DNA from 3 places in the Nostoc piscinale CENA21 genome. Region 1 is predicted to be linked to each of the others. Evidence: predicted binding sites of a transcription regulator. Region 1 holds the regulator's gene; each other region holds the start of a gene.
The links. The regulator NtcA, encoded in region 1, controls nitrogen genes in cyanobacteria. The targets are predictions, from matches to a motif close to TNTGTANNNNNNNNTACANA.
Positions count from the first base shown of each region.

Region 1 (3,284 bases):
TGAATCTGTTCGTCGTTTTGAACATTACAGGGAACAAATAAGCTGGGATTAAGAGGTTCTACCAATTCCGCAACTTTTTTCTCCATCTTGCCACGTTCATCAGGGAGGTAAGTAATACCTAAATTAGCTCCGGCGGCGTGCAGTTGTTGGGCGATACCCCAAGCGATGGAGCGATTATTGGCAATACCTGTAACGAGGGCGTTTTTTCCAGTCAGATTCAGCATAGAAATTATTAACAGGATCAATCATGATAAAAGATGTCTGAGCAGTATCAACTATTTTTGATTCCCCTAAGCAGGTGCAGCATTCCGTCTGGCAACACAATGGCTATTTTTGACTGCTGTGTAGCTGTGTTCACTTTTCTTTTTCAGAGGCAATTACAGCCAGAAGTCTAAATTTTTTAGGGGAATTGAGGATACTTCAACTGCTGAGTGTATCACCTGGGACTTTTTCAGACATCCTCTTAGGAGGATACTAGAAACTGAGGCCTGTTTTTCTTGATTTATCAAAATCATGTTTCACAGGCCAGAATCAAGAAACCAGAAGCCCGAATTGAGCCTTAAATTCTGTGAGGCTAGTAGATGAATAAACAAGCAACACAGCAAATTAAGTGGTGAGTGTTTTTCTCCATTGACTAATTTTGCGTCTTCAATTCTGCTGTCTGAATTTTTCTTTAATTCAATTGGTGTGTTTGCTGCATAAAAATTGTCTGCTCTTCCTGAAGATATTCTCAAGATACAATGAATTTTTTCGCAAAAAACCTGATGAATAGGAGTTTGTAAGTACTTATAACAACTACTAGCTAAAAAGGTGAAAAATTATGTATCATTATGAACAAATAAGTCTGAAGTTTGGCTTTTGAGTATAGGAAAGTACAGAAAGGTTGACGGTGATTTATTGATTTTTCAGGTGTATTCTTAGGTAATCAGTTTATTTGTTTTTCCGGCATTGGGTAGGGGAAGGGAGATGATCGTGACACAAGATAAAGCCCTAGCAAATGTTTTTCGTCAGATGGCAACTGGGGCGTTTCCACCTGTTGTGGAAACGTTTGAACGCAACAAAACGATCTTTTTTCCGGGCGATCCTGCTGAACGAGTTTATTTTCTTCTTAAGGGTGCTGTAAAACTTTCCAGGGTATACGAAGCAGGAGAAGAAATAACGGTAGCACTGTTACGGGAAAATAGTGTTTTTGGTGTTTTGTCTTTGCTGACTGGAAATAAGTCAGATCGGTTTTACCATGCTGTTGCATTTACACCTGTAGAATTGCTATCAGCACCAATCGAGCAAGTAGAGCAAGCACTTAAGGAAAATCCAGAATTGTCTATGTTAATGCTGCGGGGTCTATCTTCGCGGATTTTACAGACAGAGATGATGATTGAAACCCTCGCTCACCGAGATATGGGTTCTAGATTGGTGAGTTTTTTATTAATTCTTTGTCGTGATTTTGGTGTTCCTTGTGCAGATGGAATCACAATTGATCTGAAGCTATCTCATCAAGCGATCGCAGAGGCAATTGGTTCGACTCGTGTCACAGTCACTAGGTTACTTGGTGATTTACGCGAAAAGAAAATGATTTCTATTCATAAAAAGAAGATTACTGTGCATAAACCTGTTAGCTTAAGTAGACAGTTCACTTAAAGCAGAAGTCAGAAGTCAGAATCAAAACGTGATTTACTCTGAATTTGGGCTTTCTGACTCTGGCATTGTTTTTGGTTGAAAGTAATTGGAGGTAATGGAGTTGGCAAATATGGTGGTGTTTTTGCAGATAATACCCATAGCAGGAGGCAAATCATAAATTGATAAATCTTCGCTATTGCCAATTTCCTACCCTCCACAGACAATGGTCGAAAGTAGTAGGCTGTATCTGGAACCATTTCGGTAGCTGAAGATGACCACCGGGTACATCCTCATTGCAGCAATTTTAATTTTGGGAGGCGTAATAGCCACTGTGGGCGATCGCATTGGCACACGGGTTGGCAAAGCTCGCCTCTCACTCTTTAAGCTTCGTCCCAAAAATACGGCGGTGGTGGTGACAATTTTTACTGGGGGCTTGATTTCAGCATCAACCTTGGGAATTTTGTTTGCTGCGGATGAGGGCTTGCGTAAGGGAGTCTTTGAATTAGAAGATATTCAAAAAGACCTGAGAAACAAACGAGAACAACTCAAAACCGCCGAAGCCCAAAAAAGCCAAGTCGAAACAGAATTAAGCCAAGCCAGAAAAGAACAAACCCAAGCGCAACAAGACTTACAAAGAATTAATAAATCTTTGCAAGCGGCCAACGCTAAACAACGGGAAACACAAGCAAAACTCAATCAAACTTTGAGCCGCCAAGCAAAAATCCAAGGGCAGTTACAAAGCACTCAAGGGCGCTTAAATCAAGTTGCAACTCAATATCAGCAAGCGCGGTCAGAATTAGAAAACGTTTATAACCAAAGAAAAGCCTTACAAGTAGCTGTAGGACAATTAAAGGCAGAACAACAAAGATTGTACGCAGAGGCAAAAAAAGGCGATTGATGAAGCGAAAACAGCCATTTCCAAACGTGATCGCGAACTCGCCAATCGTCAAGAAATTATTGAACAGCGCGATCGCAAAATCGCTCAATTAGATAAACTCATTCAAAATCGCAATTTAGAAATTACCGCCAGAGAACAGGTAATTGCCACCAGAGAATCTCGCCTCAAAGAATTAGAAAGACAACAGGATTATTTAGAACAGGAAGTAGCCAGACTCGAAAAATACTATCAGTCTTATCAAGACTTGCGTTTAGGCAAGTTGGCGTTAGTGCGTGGTCAAATTTTGGCTGGTGCGGTAATTCAAGTGAGTCAAGCCTCGGCGGCGCGTCAGGCGGTGTTGCAACTGTTAGGCGATGCTAACCAAAATGCCATCTTTCAATTAACTGAACCGAGTGCAACACCAGAAAATACCCAAATATTGCGCGTCACTCCCGAACGAATTGAGCAGTTGATTAGACAAATCAGCGATGGTAGGGAATATGTCGTGCGAATTTTCTCCGCAGGTAATTACGTCCGGGGCGAAAAACAGATAGAATTTTTTGCAGATGCTGCACGCAATATCTTAGTCTTTACGGGAGGAGAGGTTTTGGCAAGCACCAGTGCTGATCCCAAAACCATGACATCTTATCAGTTACGCCAAAGATTAGATTTGCTGATTTCTGCTTCCCAATTTCGCGCCAGAAATGCCGGCATTGTAGAAGGTGTGCAAGTAGATGGCACATTTTTGCGCTTTATTAACCAGCTAAGACAATATGATCAGCCTGTAGAT
Region 1 covers NZ_CP012036.1:233,078-236,361, forward strand. The annotation lists gene fabI (enoyl-ACP reductase FabI) at 1-224, opposite strand, end outside; gene ntcA (global nitrogen regulator NtcA) at 967-1,638, shown strand; partial or broken gene ACX27_RS01055 (DUF3084 domain-containing protein) at 1,889-3,284, shown strand, end outside.

Region 2 (3,284 bases), 690 kb from region 1:
GCGTCAATATCAGCAAGTTAAAAACCGTCAACAATCAATGCTGATGCGTTCTGCACAAGAGCTTGGTCTTCCTGAAGAAGTGTCCCATTATTGGAATCCCATTCAAGGCAAGATCGACCAAACTACACGCACCATTTATGGCAGTAGTCATGCTGCAATGAGCTAAAGTTAGTCGGTGACAAGTAATAGGATAAAAGTTTTATCCCATTACTACTGTTGCTTTCTAGGAGTTGTCAAAAGTGTTAATTCATAAAAAAAGCCACCCCTAAAGGGTGGCTAATAAATCACTACAGGTTGCAATTAGCAGTCATAGTAGAGATAAAACTCATAAGGATGAGGACGCAACTGCAACTGCTCAACTTCATTAGCTAGTTTGTAGTCAATCCAGTTTTGGATAAAGTCTTCTGTGAACACGCCGGTTTCAGTCAAGAAAGCGTGGTCATTCTCTAGGGCTGCTAATGCTTTATCTAGAGAACCTGGGGTAGAAGGAACTTTTGCCAACTCTTCTGGAGACAGTTCATAGATATTTTTATCTAGAGGCTCGCCTGGGTCAATTTTGTTCTTGATACCATCCAAGCCAGCACAAAGCATAGCTGCAAATGCCAAGTAAGGGTTAGAAGTAGCGTCTGGACAACGGAACTCTAAGCGTTTAGCTTTGGGGTTAGTGCCAGAGAGAGGAATACGCACAGAAGCAGAACGGTTTCCTTGGGAGTAAGCCAAGTTAACAGGTGCTTCGTAACCTGGTACTAGACGTTTGTAGGAATTTGTGGTGGGGTTGGTGATAGCTAATAGTGCTGGTGCGTGTTTGAGAATGCCACCAATGTAATGCAATGCCATTTCACTCAAACCAGCATACTTATCGCCAGCAAATAGAGGCTTGCCATCTTTCCAAATTGACTGGTGACAGTGCATACCGGAACCGTTATCGCCAAAAATTGGTTTTGGCATGAAGGTAACGGTTTTGCCGTATTTCTTAGCTACGTTTTTGATGACATATTTGTAAGTCATCAACCAGTCAGCCGCTTCAATTAACTTACCGAAGCGGAAGCCGAGTTCGCACTGACCACCAGTTGCTACTTCGTGGTGTTGCTTTTCAATGGGGACACCACATTTTGCCATTGTCAGCAACATTTCTGTCCGAATGTCTTGGAAACTGTCGGTAGGCGACACTGGGAAATAACCTTCTTTGAAGCGTGGTTTGTAACCCAAGTTGGGGCCTTCTTGTCTACCAGAGTTCCAACGACCTTCTACAGAGTCTACGTAGTAGTAACCGGAGTTGGCGGTTTGGTCGAAGCGGACATCATCAAAAATGAAGAATTCAGCTTCAGGCCCAAAGAAAGTGGTATCACCAATACCAGTAGAAACTAGATAATCAACAGCTTTTTGAGCAATCACGCGCGGGCAACGGCTGTACCATTCTCCTGTGCGGGGTTCCTTAATGCTACAGATTATGCTTAAGGTTGGCTCTGCCATGAATGGGTCGATCCAAGCTGTGTTGGGATCTAACACCATTGTCATGTCTGATTCTTCAATACCTTTCCAACCCCGAATACTGGAACCGTCGAAAGGTACGCCATCAGAGAATGAACTTTCATCGATTTGGTTATGGTACACGGTCAAGTGCTGCCATGTTCCTGGTGTATCGATGAATTTCAGATCAATCATCTGAATGTTTTGGTCTTGGATCAATTTCAAGACTTCTTGTGGGGTTGTCATTGTTACTCCTTCTCTGCCAATTTCTTATTGTAAAACCAGAATCTGCCAAAGCATTCTAACCCTACTGATCCGAACCAAGTTGTGACACACCTGGATTATCGTAAAGATTTGAGATTACATAATAATGTAGTCTTTGTTACAGATTCCCTGGATTACAGGTTATATTAACCTTTCGCACGTCATCTGTAAAAACAAGAAAGTTCATTTCATCGGGGGCAACTTTGGCATAGAATCCTTAAGTAGCGGATAGATTGTTTTTGTGCCGAACTTATTTTAAATAGCACAAAAATTTACTGGTGCGTAAGTGCAGCCAAATAAATATCAAACCATAGATAGTAACGATTGGGAGAAAAGGAATGCGCGATGCAGTTACAACTTTAATTAAGAATTATGACGTAGCTGGACGTTATTTTGACCGGAATGCGATTGACAGTCTGAAATCTTATTTTGAAAGTGGTACAGCACGGGTACAAGCTGCGGCTGCTATCAATTCAAATGCGGCTGCAATTGTCAAGCAAGCTGGTGCTAAGTTATTTGAAGAACTACCAGAATTGATTCGTCCCGGTGGCAATGCCTATACAACTCGTCGTTATGCGGCTTGTTTGCGCGATATGGACTATTACCTCCGCTACGCTACTTATGCGTTAGTTGCAGGTAACACCAATGTATTGGATGAGCGTGTATTACAAGGCTTGAGAGAAACTTACAATTCTTTAGGTGTACCTATTGGGCCGACAGTTCGCGGTGTGCAAATCATGAAGGATATTGTCAAGGAACAAGTAGCAGCAGCAGGCGTAGCTAATGCTGCTTTTGTTGATGAGCCTTTTGACCATATCACCCGCGAGTTAAGTGAACAGGATGTTTAGTAATTTAAAGATAGGCTAAATATCTGTTATTGAATTTAACAAAGCGATCGCCTCTTAGTTTACGTTGAGAAGCGATCGCTTTTTGTTGAGCAACTGTTCGGTCTACACCTACCAAGCTACTCAACTAAATTTTATGTTCGGATATCGTCACCAACATCACAGGAACAGGTCTGGACTGCCTTTAAAACGCTCGACGCATTTCCATACGCCAACTCTGGCACAAAGCAGCTCTCACGGCAGAAAGATTCAATATGATGGCACGTCTGAGCCAGTGGTAGAAGCATTGTTAGCAGCAGGTATCCTACATAAAGATATTGTTTTGGGTTTCCATCCCGCAGAATTGCGCCAATACACAGATTTTGCTATATATTGATTGATGTATTAAACATTACCTAAATGTCAATTATCAAAGATAAAGAGACTTCGGCATAAGCAACTGTGCTATCGTCAAGAGCAATTAGCTGTAAGCTGTTGTAGTGCGTATTTCACTATCTAATATGGCGACGATTAACGACAACTACCTGAAGCTGAAGGCTGGTTATCTGTTCCCGGAAATTGCGCGGCGGGTAAATGCTTTTGTGGAAGCTAACCCTGATGCTAAAGTTATTCGTTTGGGAATTGGCGATGTGACCGAACCTTTACCAGAAGCGTGCCGCACAGCGATGATTAAAGCTGTGGAAGAAATGGGCGATCGCGCAACTT
Region 2 covers NZ_CP012036.1:6,636,757-6,640,040, reverse strand. The annotation lists gene gifA (glutamine synthetase inactivation factor IF7A) at 1-166, shown strand, start outside; gene glnA (type I glutamate--ammonia ligase) at 301-1,716, opposite strand; gene apcB (allophycocyanin subunit beta) at 2,073-2,582, shown strand; gene ACX27_RS34535 (element excision factor XisI family protein) at 2,716-2,955, shown strand; partial or broken gene ACX27_RS28605 (LL-diaminopimelate aminotransferase) at 3,080-3,284, shown strand, end outside.
Region 2: the regulator NtcA is predicted to act here: its motif matches at 1,840-1,859, upstream of glnA (type I glutamate--ammonia ligase).

Region 3 (3,284 bases), 620 kb from region 1:
GAGTATGTCGGTTTCATCTTTCCATCACCATTTCAAGAAAGTTACTTCCATGAGTCCACTGCAATATCAAAAGCAATTAAGACTCTTGGAAGCACGTCGTCTGATGCTTGTCGAAAACTCCGACGCGGCGAATGCGGCTTATCAAGTCGGTTATGAAAGCCCATCACAATTCAGCCGTGAATATTCCCGGATGTTTGGTGCGCCACCAGTTAAAGATGTCGAACGTTTACGTCTATTGATAGCAGGTGATAAAAAGTAGAGACGTTGCATACAACGTCCCTACACAACCTATTATTTTCAATTCGCCGTCCACCAAGCCAAAGCATAAGGTTGAGTGGGAAGGTTGACTTGTTGGCGAAACTGCACACGGATTTTGTAATTACCATTTGCCGGAACGGGACAGAAAATATGTTCTACACTATCAATTGGGCTAATGGAAGAACAAACAGCAGCAGTTTCAGAGTTTTTCGCATCAGCTTTGACTAAGTAGAGGTCAAGATTATTCAACCCCTTATCGCTAAAGCTTTCGCCAATATCAAACATCTGGTTTTGATTGCGATCGCTCAACTCAACCAATCTATCCCAAGCCAGTGTAATAGAAACAAAACTTCCTTGCTTCAAAGATTTGCTTAACTGATAATCAACTACATTTCCCGCCGTGACTTGGCGATAATCCCAACCAACTGCGGAAACAGCTTTTGTCGGTTCCCACTGACCCGCACTAAACTGTTGATAAGCCCGAAAAGCATTTAAATGACCCGTTCCCATTTGAGCATCTAAAGGAATTTTTGGGTCTTTGTAAGCATCAGACTCTAACCAATTGAGATTTTGTTTATCGATGAGTGTCCGCGTCATCCCTAAGCGTAAGCCGTTCCCACTGTCTTGGACTTTATCGGCTGAGTTGAGTAAAACTGCTTTCATCACTTGATGACGACGACTGTCAACACTCCAGTTAGACTTTTTGGTTCGGAGTTGGCGATCGCCAAATTCTTGTAACAACGCTACAGTTGCGGTAACATGCGGTGCTGCAAAACTTGTACCAGTAGCTTTATTAATTTTGCCGTCAGGATTCAGCAAAGGGATATTACTCCCAGGCGCAACTATACTAACAGCACGACGACCATCAGCATTAAACTCTCTTCCGGCTAACCTACCACTCACTCCCTGATTCAACCCCGCCAGGTTAGAAACATCTACTTTATTAAAAATTCCACCCCGTCGGGATGAAAAAGCCACGTTAACTCCATTAAAATTATCTGTAGGAATCGGAATACCCCCTTTACCTTGATTGCCGGCGATCGCATACAAAACATCGTGAACCCGGCTCGACCAATCAACACACATCGTTAACAAAGCATTCCCATCTAGAACAGCATCCGGTCGTGGATCACGGTTGAGGGGTTCGCCAAAGCTAAAGTTAATCGCGCGGATATCGCCACCGTTTTGTAGTGCTATGTGCTGTGCTGATATACACTCTTCTGGCTGACCCATATTTTTCGTAGATCCTACAGCCGAAGAATACAGCCTCGCTCCTGGTGCTACCCCTGGTAAAGCCTTATCTGTACTCACCATCACCCCAGCCACATTATAAGCGTGGGGGTCAACACCCGTGTTTGATTTCGCCGGGCCATTGCGTAAAAAAACCGCCGCCAAAGATATCGTGCGATTTTTTGAGACCGCTTTATCCCACCCAAACATTCCCGGACGACCGATTTCTACTTGACCAATGGCTATCTTACGACCGATTAAATTGTAAGGAGGCTGATGTAGTTTTAAAGCATCAATACCATTTGTTCCTAAAGAGGTTTGTAAACCTGAAGCCATTACAGGCACACTCAAACAAGAAGCACTCAAACCCCAAATTAGCCAGTTTAGTTTTTTGTTCATAGTTATTAGGCAATGGTCAATAGTCAATAGTCATTTGTCAATGGTCAATAGTTCTTCTTTTTTCCCCCTTCCTTTATCTCCTCCCTTACCATTTCCTGACAAAGCAAAATTAAATTAACGAGAATTACTCAATATTTTGTTACAGCATTTTGTTACAATGCCTACAGACGAGGACGCTTAAAAACCCACTAGCCATGACCCAAAACCGATCTGAAAAGCCCATTGTGATTGCTCCATCTATCCTATCAGCCGATTTTAGTCGTCTGGGTGACGAAATTCGCGCAGTAGACGCAGCTGGAGCAGATTGGATTCATGTTGATGTAATGGACGGTCGTTTTGTACCTAATATTACGATAGGCCCTCTGGTTGTGGAGGCGATTCGTCCGGTTACTACAAAGCCTCTGGATGTCCACTTGATGATTGTGGAACCAGAAAAATATGTCGAAGGTTTTGCTAAAGCAGGTGCAGATATTATCTCTGTACACGCTGAACATAATGCTTCCCCACACTTACACCGCACACTCGGTCAAATTAAAGAACTTGGTAAACAAGCAGGGGTAGTACTTAATCCTTCCACACCCTTAGAATTTATTGAGTACGTGCTAGAACTTTGTGACTTAGTACTCATCATGAGCGTTAACCCCGGTTTCGGTGGTCAAAGCTTCATTCCTGGCGTATTACCAAAAATTAGAAAACTGCGCCAGATGTGCGACGAACGCGGACTCAACCCCTGGATTGAAGTTGATGGTGGATTAAAAGCCAACAACACCTGGCAAGTTTTAGAAGCAGGCGCTAATGCAATTGTTGCTGGTTCTGCTGTATTCAACGCCAAAGATTATGCGGAAGCAATTACCAATATCCGCAACAGCAAACGCCCTACACCAGAATTAGCAAAAGTTTAATCACATAAAGTTTTGCATTAATTAAAACAGGGTGGACAATTTAATATTGTCTACCCTATTTTTTTGCTTTACATTCAAAACCCTCACACCGATTCTTAACTGTCACCTATCACTTATCACCTGCTTCTCGCCCAACTGCTATTTTTCCAAAAGATAAAAAATAAAGTAGCTGAAACTAAAGCCCCAAGATTCCATTTCACAGAATTTTTGAGTAAGTTTAATCGCTGAGTCGATTGATTAGCTTGCGCTTGCAATTTGATTCTCTCTTTAGCTTGAGAAACTTCAGACAAAACTTTTGTTTTTAATTCTTGTGGATTACTTGCATCTACTGAACGACCTTGACTTTTCAGAAAACTTTCGATTTGCTCTGGTTTAGCTTGGCTCAATCGCTGTTCAACTTGTTCAGCTTGAGTTATTTGCTGCTGAGATAAGTTGTTAATTTGATTATAACTTTGTTTACTAAGTCTAACAGTATTACTCACACCAAGTGGTATG
Region 3 covers NZ_CP012036.1:857,589-860,872, reverse strand. The annotation lists gene ACX27_RS03795 (AraC family transcriptional regulator) at 1-259, shown strand, start outside; gene ACX27_RS03790 (S8 family serine peptidase) at 298-1,887, opposite strand; gene rpe (ribulose-phosphate 3-epimerase) at 2,082-2,789, shown strand; gene hpsJ-A (HpsJ-like protein, cyanoexosortase A-associated) at 2,906-3,284, opposite strand, start outside.
Region 3: the regulator NtcA is predicted to act here: its motif matches at 2,036-2,055, upstream of rpe (ribulose-phosphate 3-epimerase).